DNA from 2 places in the Albibacterium indicum genome. Region 2 is predicted to be linked to the other one. Evidence: riboswitches for the same ligand, from Rfam matches in the RefSeq annotation. Region 2 holds a riboswitch; the other holds the start of a gene.

Region 1 (8,169 bases), 950 kb from region 2:
TTGCCTTGGCCTGACGAGGAGCTAGATAACTTGAATGTGGATCCAAACGCGTAAGCATTTCTGTTATTGCAGCATCCTGAAGCGTGTCTAGGACAACCTTTTCAACATATCTTTCTTGAATCAGCTGCAATGTTTTTTGTACCTTCCCTGTTTTATCCGTGAGACCTAAAGGAATAAAACTATTATTGCCTACTGTTTGATTTTCATCAGCATAATTTTGCCCCAAAAGAATTCCTATCGCCAAAACAACGGCGTACGCGAGCGCAAATAAAAGGTTCTTTTTAGTAGAGTTTTGCATAGACAACTATCAAACAAAAATAAGGTTTCTTCCCTGTAGTTTAATAAAAAACAAACAATACAACAAATAAAAGAAGAGTTTCCCTGTTATTATATATTTTCCTGAATAACAAAGAAAGTCAATTTATAATTTTAGTATCTTTAGGTATGCATGAAATTGAACCATTTTATCGTTGGCGGGATGATTATATATCATCAGAGGACGAACGTTCACCGTTCTATAACCAGGAATATAGCGAATTTGAATACGACAAAAAAGTATATAATTTTCTCTTACACCCACAATGGGATTATTTCGGATCAGACACACTTTATTTGAAAATTCTATACACAGATTATGAACAAGGCTTTGCGATTATCGAAATGATAGGCGAATGGAATGACGCGATTGACAATGATATCATGTTATTGAAACGCGAGGTAATCGACTTAATGCTTGCGGACGACATTACGAAATTTATTCTTATAGGGGAAAATATTCTCAACTTTCACAGCTCAGATGATAGCTATTACGAGGAGTGGTTTCAGGATGTCGATGACGGTTGGATTGTGGGAATTAACTTCCGACAACATGTTATTGAAGAATTTCGACAAGCCGATATTGATTATTTTATAAATTTTGGCGGGAATTTTGATGAATTAAGCTGGCGAGTATTAAAGCCTATTCAACTATTTCATACAGTTGAAAATAATATGCAGAACAGATTAACCTAAATTAATAATACTGCCTATGAGAATGATCGTCATTTTTTTATTCGTACTTATTGGACCTATGGTGATTGTTGAAGACAATTATGCGCAAGATCGAGGAGATGAAGCAATCGACCGATTAGTCGAAAAAGAAAGCTTACCTGTACCGAATGAGAGCAAACAGCTTTTTTATCTTCAACGGGACCCAAATACCAACACGGTTATTTACAGCGTAAATATGAAAGATGACGAAATCGACGAGAATCAACCCGTTAAAGCTCATTGGATCCGTTATGCAGAAGGCGGAAAGCGAACCAGCCTTAGCTTTGTCCAGCGCAAATTTGCATATGGAGTTCACCATACCAAAACGGGAGATCAGGAATATGATATACGGTTGCAAGCTTACAAAGACTTAGAAATTTCAGTAAGGTTTAATCCGAAAACGAATAAATATCAAGCCTATACGGCAGTCGACAACAAAGAAATTGTCCTTAAAAGAATTTTCGTCCGCATTGATGGAGGTTCCTATTTTAAACCCAATGTACAATATATAGAAGTTTTGGGTTATGACCCCACCAACAAGTCAAAAATCACCCACCGCTTTTCTCCGAAGTAGGTCGCTCCGGAGCAGGATCGTCACTTACACATCTAAAACCCAAATTATTCCCTGCACTACTCACCTCCCCTTTCCCTCTACTACCCGCAATGTAACGCTCGCAATACTGATCATTACAAAGGAATGATCCGCCACGCTGAACTCTTTTTACCATATTGGGTTCAGAAGGATCATAGCTATCGCTTGGCCCTTTCGGATTGTTTGCTGGACTGTTTTCGTAGTAATCAGGCCGATAGAAATCTGAGCACCATTCCCAAACATTTCCATCCATATCGTATATACCAATGGCATTCGCTGGGAATGACTTAACAGGTGCAGTGCCAACGAAACCATCCTCGCCTGTATCTTTCATTGGAAAGCTTCCCTGATAAATATTAGCTACCCATTGCCCTCCGGGTTTCATCGTATTTCCCCAATAATATTTATCATTTTCCCTCATAGCCCGAGCTGCAAATTCCCATTCTGCTTCAGTCGGCAACCGCTTACCTGCCCATTTTGCATAAGCCTCAGCATCTTCGTATGCAATATGAACGACAGGATGATCTTCGCGCCCTTCAAGTGTACTTCCAGGTCCTTCGGGATGACGCCAGCTGGCACCTGCCACATAGCTCCACCAGTTTGTATAATCATTAAGTGAGGGGTGATTAGCCGGAGGGGTAAAAACAGCTGAGCCGGGAACTAATAAATCGAGTGGCACTGTGGGAAAATCTTTAGGGTCGAGTGGTCGCTCTGCCACTGTCTGATAACCCGTTGCCTGCACAAAGCGCGAAAATTGTCTATTGGTTACTTCATGTTCATCCATCCAAAAACCATTGACATGTACCTCATGAAGCGGCTTGCTATCCGCAAACTCATTAGATCCCATTGTAAAAGTACCGCCTTGGATGTAAACCATATTGGCATTATCGGATCCCATGCCTTGGACAATTGGTGTAGCATTCGCAATAGCAGCTCCACGAGACGGCATTCCATCCGCAACACATTGATCGTGGTTATGCCCAACAGCTGTATGATCATGACCAACGTGCGAGCTGTCTTGACTATTCTCCCCTTGTTTGTTATCAGCCGTTTGATTACAGGCTGCCAAGGTAACAGCAAACAGTATATAGAAAGGTATTAGATATACTTTTATCATAACATTCAATGGAATTAACTCAATACGCTTCCAAATTAACAAAAATTGTTTAACTAAACCCGCATTTAGTTAATGATACCGAAATAGTATTCCGTTAAAATTGAAAATTATCAAAAATAATTAGCACCTTTGTCTTGCTTATAGAGAAAGACGGAGGGATTAGACCCGAAGAAGTCTTGGCAACCTGTACTTACAAGGTGCTACATTCTACCTGATTCTAGATATATCAGGAAAGATAAGCTGCGGAACTTCTCCCGCTCTTCCTCTAATAAAAAAGCATTTTATTTTACTTTCCTTAAAATACTGATATTAAGGATTTTGTTGTCAGAAAATGAGTATAAGAGAAGCGTTAAAAAAACGAATTTTAGTTATTGACGGTGCGATGGGAACGATGATTCAACGTCATAAATTGGATGAGAAGTCGTTTCGCGGAGAAAGATTTGCTGAACATCCATGTGATGTGCAAGGGAACAATGATCTGTTAAACATATCGCAGCCACAGATAATCGCCCAGATTCACGAAGAATACTTAAGGGTGGGTGCCGATATTATCGAAACAAACACATTCAGCTCTCAAAAGATATCGATGGCTGACTACCAGATGGAGGAACTGGTCTACGAACTAAACTTCGAAGGTGCCAGGATAGCAAAAGAAGCTGCATTAAAATTCACAACCACAGACCCATCCAAGCCTCGTTTCGTTGCCGGAGCGATCGGCCCTACCAACCGGACAGCATCGCTTTCGCCTGATGTAAATGATCCCGGTTTCAGAGCAGTCACATTTAACGGACTAGTGGATGCTTACTACGAACAAGTTCGTGGCTTAGTCGATGGAGGTGCGGATCTACTGCTTATCGAAACCATTTTTGATACGCTTAACGCAAAAGCGGCTATCTATGCTATAAAAAAATATCAAAAAGAACTCCATGAAAACGGGAAGTTAAATCGTGATAATCAACTGGAAATCATGATCTCAGGAACCATCACAGATGCTAGCGGGAGAACCTTATCAGGTCAGACCGTAGAAGCATTTCTGAATTCCTTAAGTCACGCCAATCCTTTGAGTATTGGCCTAAACTGTGCCTTGGGCGCTAAAGAGATGAGACCGCATATTGCGGAACTCGCCCAAAAGGCTCCGTTTTTTGTTTCCGCCTACCCAAACGCAGGTTTACCCAATGAATTTGGTGAATACGATGAACAAGCTCATGATACGGCTCACCTTTTAGATGATTTTATTCAAAATGGATTTGTCAATATCGTCGGAGGATGTTGTGGCACCACGCCCGAACACATAGCCTGCATTCTGGAAAGAGCCAGTAAAGGGAAGCCTCGAAAACCGCCAAAACCTGAGGCCTACTTACGACTTAGTGGCTTAGAGGCTGTGACAGTACAACCGGAAAGTCTGTTTATCAACATTGGAGAACGAACCAATATTACGGGTTCGCCCAAGTTCTCTAAACTCATCTTAAATGACAAATATGAAGAAGCGCTTGCCGTTGCCCGTCAGCAAGTTGAAGGTGGTGCTCAAATCATTGACGTTAATATGGACGAGGGAATGCTTGACTCCGAAAAGGCGATGGTCAAGTTCCTCAACTTGATAGCATCTGAACCTGACATTGCTAAGCTTCCGATCATGATCGATTCATCACGATGGTCGGTTATTCGTGCTGGATTACAATGTCTTCAAGGAAAAGGTATCGTTAATTCGATATCCCTAAAAGAGGGAGAGGAAGAGTTTCTCCAGCATGCACGTGAAGTCATGGATTACGGCGCTGCCGTCGTCGTCATGGCTTTCGATGAAACAGGCCAAGCTGATTCTTTTGAGCGCCGGATAGAAATCTGTGAGCGGTCATACAAATTATTGGTATCCATTGACTTCCCGCCCCAAGATATTATTTTTGATCCCAATATATTAACCGTTGCTACGGGTCTTGAAGAACATAACAATTATGCGGTTGATTTTATCAAAGCAACACGATGGATAAAAGAAAACCTTCCCCTCGTACATGTCAGCGGCGGTGTAAGTAACATCTCATTCTCTTTCCGTGGCAATAATGTTGTACGCGAGGCGATGCACTCAGCTTTCTTGTACCATGCGATAAAGGCTGGTCTTGACATGGGGATCGTTAATGCAGGGATGCTGGAGGTTTATGAAGAAATTGATCCGACTCTTCTCGTTCACATCGAAGACGTTCTATTGAATCGTCGTGATGATGCAACAGAAAGGATGGTTGACTTCGCCGAAACTATTAAAAGCAAGGGGAAGACGGTTGAGAAATCAGAAGAATGGAGAAAAGGCACCGTACAAGAACGCCTATCTCATGCTTTGGTAAAGGGTATTATTGATTATCTGGACAATGATGTTGAAGAAGCACGATTGGCATATGATAAACCGTTAGAAGTTATTGAAGGGCCGCTAATGGACGGGATGAATGTCGTTGGTGACTTATTTGGCTCCGGAAAGATGTTCCTACCCCAGGTAGTTAAATCTGCGCGGGTAATGAAGAAAGCAGTAGCTTATCTACTTCCGTTTATCGAAGCTGAGAAGCTAAAAAACGAAGATCAATCCGAAAGGAAGAATGCAGGGAAGATTGTGATGGCAACCGTTAAGGGTGATGTCCATGATATCGGCAAAAACATCGTGGCTGTAGTGCTTGCCTGCAATAACTTTGAGGTCATCGACTTAGGAGTCATGGTACCGGCACAAAAAATAATCGATGAAGCGATTGCGCAGAATGCGGATATTATAGGACTTAGCGGACTCATCACACCGTCACTAGATGAAATGGCCAATTTCGGAAAAGAAGCTGATCGAAATGGGTTGAAGCTCCCGCTTATTATCGGCGGTGCAACAACCTCACGGATTCATACAGCCGTAAAAATAGCCCCTAATTATTCTGGGCCAACTGTCCACGTACTTGACGCATCAAGAAGTGTAAGCGTTTGTACCAATCTGCTGAATGCGGCCACTAAAGATGAGTATATCAAAACTGTTCATGAAGATTATACGAAAACACGCGAAGCACATTTACAAAAACGATCTGACAAGCGTTATGTAAGTATTGAAGAAGCAAGAAAAAACAGGTTCCAAACGGACTGGATGGACTACGTGCCACCAAAACCGACATTTTTTGGAACAAAAGTATTTAATAATTTTTCATTTGAAGAGCTCGAACCTTATATAGATTGGACTCCATTCTTCCATACATGGGAGCTGCGAGGACGCTATCCGAGGATATTAACAGACAAAGTAGTCGGGGTAGAAGCAACTAAATTATTCGACGACGCTAAAAAAATGCTAAGAAACCTGGTGGATAATAATCTCCTCACGGCAAATGGTGTAATCGGTTTCTGGCCAGCTAATAATATTGGCGACGACATCGAGCTTTACACGGATGATTCAAGAACTGAAGTTCTCACAAGGATTCATACGTTGAGACAGCAATCTGAAAAAGTTCCTGGCGAACCACATTATGCTTTGTCGGATTTTGTAGCACCAAAAGATAGCGGTCGCGCCGATTACTGGGGAGGATTCGCCGTTACCAGTGGTATCGGCTGTGATGAACTGGTAAAAGAATATGAAAAAAACCATGACGATTACAATGCCATCATGGTCAAAGCCTTAGCAGATCGTTTTGCTGAAGCTTTTGCTGAGAAAATGCACGAAATGGTACGTAAAGAGTTTTGGGGGTATTCTAGAGAAGAGGAATTCACAAATGAAGAACTGATTAAGGAAAAATACGACGGTATCCGCCCCGCACCGGGCTACCCTGCATGTCCTGACCATACTGAGAAAAGGACGTTATTCGACCTTCTTAACGCCGAAGAAAACGCGGGCATCCACTTAACAGAGAGCTTCGCAATGTACCCGACAGCAGCTGTGAGTGGTTTTTACTTCTCGCACCCTCATTCGCGCTACTTCGGACTAGGAAAAATAGCCAAAGACCAAGTTGAGGATTATGCTATTCGCAAAGGAGCCGACTTAGAAACAGCCGAGAAGTGGCTCAGTCCGAACCTATCGTATTAAAATTTATCAACACGACACAATTGACATATTAATGAAAATAACTGAACATATTCGAAACGCAAAAGGGAAAACATTATTTTCGTTTGAACTGCTCCCTCCGGTTAAAGGGCAGAGCATCCAAAACATCTACAATACCATTGACCCTTTGATGGAGTTCAACCCACCATTTATTGATGTTACCTATCATCGAGAAGACTATATATACAAGGAGCAACCGGGCGGATTACTGCAAAAGGTGGCCTATAGAAAGCGCCCTGGAACAGTGGCCATCTGTGCTGCCATCATGAACAAATATAAGGTAGATGCCGTGCCGCATCTGATCTGCGGGGGGTTCACGAAAGAAGAAACTGAAAACGCTTTGATTGACCTGCAATTTCTAGGAATTGATAATGTTTTGGTACTCCGCGGTGACCCCAGACAAACAGAGAAAACCTTCTACCCGACGCCAGGTGGACATGAATATGCGTCAGACCTACTACAACATGTCGTTGATATGAACCATGGCAAGTACCTCCATGAAAACATTGACGTTGCAACTGATCAAAATACATTTTGTATTGGCGTAGCCGGCTATCCTGAAAAACATTTTGAATCACCGAATATGGAAACAGATTTCAGGTATTTAAAAAAGAAAATTGACTTGGGCGCCGACTTTATTGTCACTCAAATGTTTTTCGATAATGAGAAATACAGATGCTTTGTTGAGAAATGCAGAGAATATGAAATCAATGTTCCGATCATTCCTGGTTTAAAACCCATCACAAGTTCAAAACAACTTATATCTTTGCCAAAAACATTTCATCTCGACTTCCCGCTCGAGCTGAGCGAAGCTGTCAGAGCCTGCAAATCTGAGAAAGAGGTGAAAGAGCTCGGAATCGAATGGCTGATTAATCAAAGCAAAGAGCTGATCAAGATGGGGGCACCTGTTTTACATTTCTATACAATGGGAAACCCAGAACCAACAAAACGAGTTGCGGAAGCTGTATTTTAAACCAAACCGTGTGGAAACGAAAGAACTTAGACGAATTGACGAACATAAACTGCGAAAATTTACGCAAGATGTATTCCTATCTATGGGCTGTTCGCAGCAAGATGCCCAGTTAGCGGCAGATGTCCTATTAAAAGCCGACCTGCGAGGGATAGACTCTCATGGTGTAGCGCGACTGATTGGGTACGTCCGGTTATGGGATAAAGGCCGCATAAACCCAAGCCCACAGATCAAGATTATACATGAAACACCAAGTACAGCCACGGTGGATGGAGACGCAGGATTAGGGCTCGTTGTTGCTCCGCACGCTATGAATATCGCTCTGGAAAAGGCTGACAAAGTTGGTTCCGGCTGGGTCTCTGTAAAGAATTCCAATCATTTCGGGATTGCAGGGTACCATGCCCTGATGGCTATCG
Region 2 (8,169 bases):
ATTGATCTGCTCTATCCACTTCAGGTATGGAGAAGATGAAATATAATCTGCCTCTTTTAAGATTTGAACGATAGCATGTTCATCCGCATCTAAAATGGCTATTTTTTCGGTATGTTCTCTTTGACTGATTCTACATTTTAAATACTGCTCTAAATACCAATTGGCATACTTTTCTTTTAAAGTAGAAAGCTCTTGTTTGTATTGTACTAAAGTTGCTTTGTCATTTTCTTGAACAATCTGAGGCAATTTATTTAAATGCTCGTTTACTTCGTTCTTTAAACTTTCCTCTGTAATGTATTGCTTGGCTTGTTGTACATAAGATACTTCTTGATCCAAATCATTGATTTGATTTAATAACTTTTGTACCTCAAGGACTTTCTCCTTATAAGGCATTAAGCGTGCTATATCTTCTGTAGTAAAAGCAAAATTCTTCATTTTGGCTTCAGAAGTATAAGTCGCCAATTTGTCACAGAAACCACTGAATGCTGTAAAGTTTTGACGGTATTTAGAAGCTTGTTCTTGACTTATGATTTCAATACCTTTATATACATACCCATTCTGAATTTTACTTAATAAAGCAACGGTTTTTTTCGCTAATTCAGAAGATGCTTGTACTAAATGAGTGTACGTTGATGGATCACTTAAATGACCGCTTAAATCTCGTCCTACAATCCCAATGAACATTTCTTTAATTGCTGCAAGATTTAAACCTTTTGGTCTTTTTACGTGGGTAAAGCTCCAGAAATCTTCTTTTTGAATGCTTTTTAAATCGTTTAAATTTGTCGAGTTGATTACTTTGCCAGAATGTAATGTAATTTCTAATTCGCCTAAAGCTGCTAAAGTAGCTAAGACCACAAATTCTAATTCAGCTTCGATTTTAAAATCTTTTGAAAGCCATAAATCAACACTTTTATCAACATATTCGATGATTTCATCACGGTTTAAAACTTTATCGTCTCCTTTATCTTTTAATAACTTTACGATAGATTGAGCATAAGGCGAATGGCTATAATCTAAACGACCCGGCACCCATAAACCAAGACCTGCTAAAACACCTTCCCCATCTCTATTTAATTGTTCTGGATTGGCTATTTTAGTTAAAGCCTGCTTTATTAATTTATCGTAATTGTCTTTTGTTATTGGCGTATTTAATTGACTAAACTTAGGAAAGTTAGGTCTTTCATCGTTGAACCAAGGTTCAAATACAATAGAAGCCACCGTAGAAAAAATTTGCTCTTTAGAAGCACCTTGTCCTGGTAATGGAAAGCCATTAAGTGGTAACTCTTTTCCTTGATATTCTACTTGCGTAATTTGAACGAACTCTTGGTTAAAAATATCTCTCGCTTTTTTATTTAACTCATCAATTTTTTGACGATAAATCGGTTTTTGCGAACTATCTGCTCTTACTTCTAATGCTAAAGCTGCGCCATATAAAGTGATGTAGTCTTTGAATTCTTTCGAAATATTATCGAAAGTAAAATAGATTTCATCCTCTTCGTTATTTTTGATTTTTTTAGTATCATCAAAAATTGGCATAAAATACATATAGAAATGTTGGCGCGGATGTGTCGTTGATTTCTCATTTGGATTACCAAAGAAGATGTATCCTTCGCGATAGATTTTATGCGACTGCCATTCGATGGCATGAGACCAAATTTTAAACCCCGTTCTGTAGGTATCATAATCAAGTGGAAGGTTTACTTCTAAGAATTTAAAGAAGTATTCATCCTTTTGATTATCAGACATTGTCGCTGCATAATCTTTGATTTTCTGATCGAAATTTATTCCTCCTTCAATTCTTAGGTGAAATTCACCATTGTCATTATTTTTATCAAAATATTGACCAGAAGTTGCTGTAATGATTTGATTTGCAGCAGAATCAATAATATCGATTAGGAAATCTCTATCAAAAGCATTTTTATCTGTTAAGCATAAATCATCTACCAATAATTCAGTATTGGTACCGTTTTGTTTTTGTAATTCGTGCTGAATAATTTTAATGGCACAAGCATTGGTAATTCTTGTCGCAATATCTTTTTTAGAACTTCTAACCCCAGTGAAGTAGGTCTCGATTTTATCGTAAACTGTATCGGTTACTTCCTTCACTTTTCTGATATCTGGTTCAGACATCATTGATTGATCATTCGATATATCTTTCCAGTATTGATCATACGTTAATAAACCAGGATTATCTGATGGTATCTCTTGATCTAATAAATCTTTGAATTGATTGGATAATGTTTTTAAAATTTCACGTTGACTTTTACCAATTCTAATTTTTTCGAAATTTTCGAAATAACTTGGATGTACAGGGAACAAATCAATATAATGTTCTGTACGGGCATGCATATCCGTAAAGAATGGTAAAAATTTATCAAGATGTTTCTTAATCTTTTGTTTTTGATGTTCGTCTTTACGTAATAAACGATTTTTTACGATAAAAGACACATCATCTTTTGTAATCAAAATATCTTTGTATCGATCATTTACCTTTTGTAACATTTCAGATTGAAATTGAAACTCAGGAGAATGATAAATCATTTCTTGTACCCCGAAAATGAATTTAAATTTTGATTTATCACAAGCTTGCCCTAACGCTTGAAGAACCGCTAAGTCTTGATTTAGATCTTGAGAGCCAGAACGACCTTTAAGGTAGGCTAGCATTTCATCTATTACGATAAGAAGCCCTTTATTTGGATACTTCTCTTCGTATTCTGCCATCATCAACTGAAGCTTTTCTAAAAATGATTTAGCACCAAGACTCTCAAATGAAAATGGTACTCCTATCGACTCTAAATACTCTTCTAATTTGTATGTTACAATCTCCCATAAGGAAATCGTATGTCCTAATTCGAATCGTAGAACATTAAATTTACCTGCAATCTTTTTTAGTTCGTTTTTAGCTTTTTCGTCTTGTACCAATTCTACTAAGGATTCATCTTCAGCAATCAAAGAAACTAAAGACATGGTATGTGATTTACCGGTACCGTAGTTACCTACCACTTGTAAACCGAAACTTTCTTCTGTATATTCCAAGTCGAGATTACGTACCATTAAAGGAATTAGGATATCTTTGAAAGTAGATGAAAAAACAAATGTTTTTACAAGATTCTGCTGGTATACTGATTCATTAGTTCTGTTGAACTTAACAACTTCAGTTATGGGTTCAAAACTAATTAGTTCATTGTATTTCATATCACGATGTGGCTTATGTTATTTAAGTCTATTTTATGGTTATCATTTTTTGTTAAGAAGTAAAGTTGATTGGTATCAATCTCTCCTTCCCATTTTAAAATCAAGGTATTATTTTGAGAGTAATCTGATAAAAATTTTTCTACGTTAAATTTCAATTCAGGTTCAAGGAGTAATCCGATATTTTCAATTGCAATTGTTTCACCGAACTCCTTATGTTGAATTTTGTTTTTCACAATAACATCATCAAGTAATTGATTAATTCTGAAAACTATTTTACTCTTATCCGTATTACCTAATTCGTGTGCTAATAATTTTCCTATATTCATCCAATTTACCTTTTCCGTATCAAAAAAATCAGTACTTATAATCAGTCTGTTGCGTGGAATCAAATTAAGAAAACTAACTATTTTATCTTTACAGTCAATCATGGAAATTAATTGGAAATGTTAAAATTCAAATATTTGATTAAATAATATTATAAAGGCACATTAAATTAATGTAGTCTAAAATAATCATATTAAGGAATAGTAATCAATAAAAATCAATAATAATAACAAATTACAAATACGGGAAACCGTAATAAACCGTTTTTATTTACTAATAACTATCTTTATGTATTAGTAATCAAATCGTTAAAGCCAAAGTCTATTTTCACCAGATTAATCATAAACAGGTTTTTTCAAACTTAAAAAACTAATTCATATCGAACTGAACGCCCTGCTCCTAAAACTTGCAATGCACCTATTTCATTCAAATGTTGTAAATCACGCGTTGCTGAAGCTTTAGAAGTTTTAGCGATAGCCATATATTTTTTTGCAGTCATGCCGCCTTGAAAACCCTCAACACCAGCATCGAACATGCGATTAATCACTTTCTGTTGTCTTTCGTTCAATAATTGCTTGAAACTATCAAAATACTTAACCTTCTTCACCGTAAATTCAACCAACTGCTTTGCTTCTATTTGAGCTGTTAAAATTACCTTTCCGAAATAAAGGATCCAATCTGTAATATCCAATGTAGATTGTGCAGCTTTCAAAGCGTCATAGTATTGATTCTTATCCTTTTCTATAACTTTGGATATCGACAACAATACTGGACTTTGCAATGTGTGTGACAATGTATATTCGGCTAATGCTCTACCGATTCTACCATTACCATCCTCAAAAGGATGAATACTTTCAAAATATAGATGTACGATAGCTGATTTGACGATGGCTTTACTGATCTTATCTAAATGACTTAAATTATCATTACTAAACCAATGTATAAAAGTCTGCATTTCTTGAGCTACAATTTCTGAAGGAGGCGCTTCATAATGCACCACTTCACGTCCATAAGCTCCAGAAACAACTTGCATAGGTTCTGATCCCTCACGCCATTGTCCCGCATTTATCGTCAAAAATGATTCCATCAAAATTTTATGCCAGTTCAAAATCATGTCAAGAGACAAATCATTAAGGTATGACTCTCGAACCTCGGTCATTAATCTTGCCATACCCGCTACACGTTTATCCGTAACTTTAATATCTGATCGCAAACCTAAATTACGTTTGATGGAGGACATCATATCGATACGGCTCATATATTCTCCTTCAATTTCAGAGGATTTAATTGCTTCAGAAATAAGAATCTCAATAATAGTTTCCTGCTTCAAATCATCATTCAAACCTGTAATTAAACCATTTACCACCCCCAACTCTTCAGCAAAAGAAATGGAGATCGTTTGTAGACTTTCAAGCGTAAACCTAAAATTAGGCCAGTCTTTATATTGCCAATTATACATATTGAGCCGATTTAAATAAACATTCAACTCAAATATAACAAAAATTTGAGCCGATTAAAGGGAATAATCGGCTCAATAGAACTAAAAAATTAATTTACCCTCCCTAAGAATCACTTTAGCATTAAGATTAAAACCACCACTTTCATTCTTGACAAAAGAATAATCTATTCCACGATTTTCAAACTGATTTCTTAACGCCTCAAGAAAATAGGCACGGGCGCTCACCCATCCACGATTACCAACCTCACGATTAAAACGCGCTACTAATTGCTCATCTGATAGCGTTGCTAATTCAGATTCAAATTTTTCAATTAAATTTTTCATTGTTTTGATACTTTAAATTATTAAATAGTATCAATCATAAAGACTAAGGGAGTGACCAAAATTTTGACTGAACAGCCCTCATCGATTGACCACCGTGGTTGGTTAAACTCGGTTGGTGTACATAATTGTACTCTTGATGATTGAATTATGTCCTAAAGATAGAAATTAATTATTTGAAGCAAAAATCGCGCTAAAATTGACAGTGATTGACTGCTACATATCAATTAAATCACTCAATTTTCCTTATCTTTACACTAATAATTTATTAAACGAAATCGCGTAAGCTATCCTTGTGGTTTAACTGAAACTGCGACCTTCACTTAAACAACCACCAAAGGATAGACTTACGCCCGTGCCTCATAATGGGCGTGGGCTAAGTCTGTCTGGTTGTTTGGTTGTCGCAGACCACAGTTAAGGACATGATTTTAGTTTCACGCCTTTTTTATTTTTCGAATTATAATCCAAAATGGCACAAGAAAACTTTTATTATCCCTACGACAGCATCGCATTAAAATACATTGATCAGCAAATCGTTAAGCGTATTATCATAGCCTATGAAAGAGGGGATCAGATAGAAAAAATAAAAGCAGATTTCCCCGATGCACCTATTACCAATAGTCTATACGTTAATCTTCCATATGAACTGACAGATGAAAAATGTATCTGTGGCAACTATATTTGCCGAAAGGTTGTGGGTACGTGGCGAAATCAAAAAATACAAACCACGTACAAAACCATTAAAAATGCATCGTTTCAAAACTAATGCATTACAAACAATAAAGCATTGAAAATAATTCATCTTCAATGCTTTATATTTATTTACTAATATCTAGTTATATCCAGTAATATGCAACTACTTTCCGATACAAAAAGTAAAAACACACTATAAATCAATTAATTACAAAGATAAAGGTGTACAAATGGCGTACAGCTTATTACTTCTGATTTCGATTGAGCACACTAATAATAAGTTTCTTTACGGTTTCCATTTCTTCGGGTTTACTGGAAGCAACAAACAAAGTAAGACTGGCCAAGGCTTCGTTGCTTATAATAGGCTTCTGGTCTTGAGCATATAGCAAATCATTCTTCTCTAAGAAAAGCAGGAAACAGGCTGCTGCTATCCGTTTATTCCCATCGACAAAACCATGGTTTTTGACAATCAAATATAATAACGTGGCTGCCTTTTCCTCAATGGATGGATAGAAATCTTCTTCGCCGAATCCTTTTGAAATTTGCGCGATAGCACTCTGAAAACTACCATCTTTCTCTTTACCAAAGATTGCAGAATCAAAGTCCACTCTCATCGTATCGATTATCTTTTCGTAATCGGCTGATTCGGGGTAATTAGCTGAACGTGTGGTCAACCCCTTACCATCCAACTGCTCATGGTCATAATCATCCAACAACTCCAATCCTTTGGCAAAATGCTCCAGCCAATCCAATTCAATCTCTCCTATTTTTCCCTCGATCGCACGACTCAATATACGGATACCATCTTTAAGAGTCTGAACCTCTTGCTGCTTCTGAGCTAAACGTTTTTCGTTGATGACATAGCCTTGTACAAGATAATCTTTTAATCGCTGGGTTGCCCATTGACGGAATTGGGTACCTTGTTGGGATTTCACACGGTAGCCAACTGAAATAATTACGTCGAGATTATAATGCTCTATGGCACGCTTCACCTGTCTAGTTCCTTCCGTTTGAACTGTCAAGGATTTCTTGACAGTTGTATTCCTTGCCAACTCCCCTTCTTTAAAACAATTATTAATATGTAAGCTTATATTCTGCTTAGTCTGGTTAAACAATACAGACATCTGCTGTTGGCTAAGCCACACAGTATCTTTCTCAAAGGTTACTTCAATCTGTGTTTGACCATCCTTGGCTTGATATATTTCAATCTGGTTCTTCATTACTTAAAATTCAGTCACAAATAGTTTCTCGTTTATTTGCCGATACAGAACTTCGAAAAGATGTTTTCAAGCAAGTCATCGGTGGTCACCTCCCCTACAATCTCACCTAAATAATGCAGTGCTTGCTTGATGTCCATGGCAAGGAAGTCTGATGTGATGGGGTTATCGATATTTTCCAATACACGATTTAAAGATGCCTCGGTACTTTTGAGAGCTTCGACGTGGCGTATATTGGTAAGGATGGTTTCGTTGGTATCTATTCCGCTAACATTCACGGTTTCCAAAAGGCTTTCTTTGAGCTCTTCAACGCCAACATGCTCTCTGGCTGAAATAAAGTGAACAGGCAGTTCCTTTAAGTGTTCTTTTTGCTCTGCTGTCAGCAATTCAGCTTTATTGACTAAAACAATATATGGTATGTCTTGGTTATCAAGCCCTTTTACTTGTTGTGCAATGTCACTAAAATCTTGTGTGGCATCGGTCATATAAATAATGAGCTTAGCTTGTTTCATCTTTTCCAGCGTACGTTCAACTCCTTTGGCTTCAATCAGGTCTGCAGTTTCGCGGATACCGGCGGTATCAATGAAACGGAAAACAACACCACCGATATTAATCTCATCTTCTATGGTATCTCGCGTAGTACCGGCTATGTCAGACACAATAGCCCGTTCTTCATTAAGAAGGGAATTAAGCAGGGTTGACTTCCCGACATTGGGTTTTCCGGCGATGACAATTGGGATACCGTTTTTGATAACGTTCCCCAATTCAAAAGAGGAAATAAGTTTGGTAATGACGCGATTGATCTGAAGGATAAGCTCCCTTAATTGTTCGCGATTGGCAAACTCAACATCCTCTTCTGCAAAGTCTAACTCAAGCTCAATCATCGACGCAAAATGAACGAGCTGCTCTCTCAGTCCCTGAAGTTCATTGGCAAAACCTCCTCTCATTTGCTGCATAGCA

Evidence for each region. A riboswitch is a leader RNA that binds a small molecule or an ion and turns the genes downstream of it on or off. The one in region 2 is predicted to bind S-adenosylmethionine.
Region 1: another riboswitch for S-adenosylmethionine. It lies ahead of metH (methionine synthase); the one in region 2 lies ahead of D3P12_RS08975 (hypothetical protein).

Annotation. Positions count from the first base shown of each region.
Region 1 covers NZ_QRGB01000001.1:1,038,511-1,046,679, reverse strand. Annotated here, with positions in the region: gene D3P12_RS04810 (S41 family peptidase) at 1-298, opposite strand, end outside; gene D3P12_RS04805 (hypothetical protein) at 445-1,011, shown strand; gene D3P12_RS04800 (DUF4833 domain-containing protein) at 1,028-1,603, shown strand; gene D3P12_RS04795 (formylglycine-generating enzyme family protein) at 1,578-2,738, opposite strand; SAM riboswitch class I at 2,874-2,980, shown strand; gene metH (methionine synthase) at 3,070-6,765, shown strand; gene metF (methylenetetrahydrofolate reductase [NAD(P)H]) at 6,797-7,756, shown strand; gene D3P12_RS04780 (Ldh family oxidoreductase) at 7,767-8,169, shown strand, end outside.
Region 2 covers NZ_QRGB01000001.1:1,986,745-1,994,913, reverse strand. Annotated here, with positions in the region: gene D3P12_RS08990 (DUF6079 family protein) at 1-3,195, opposite strand, end outside; gene D3P12_RS08985 (hypothetical protein) at 3,192-3,623, opposite strand; gene D3P12_RS08980 (Fic family protein) at 3,881-4,978, opposite strand; gene D3P12_RS08975 (hypothetical protein) at 5,060-5,302, opposite strand; SAM-I-IV-variant riboswitch at 5,352-5,447, opposite strand; gene D3P12_RS08970 (hypothetical protein) at 5,769-6,065, shown strand; gene rhuM (RhuM family protein) at 6,238-7,212, opposite strand; gene mnmE (tRNA uridine-5-carboxymethylaminomethyl(34) synthesis GTPase MnmE) at 7,245-8,169, opposite strand, start outside.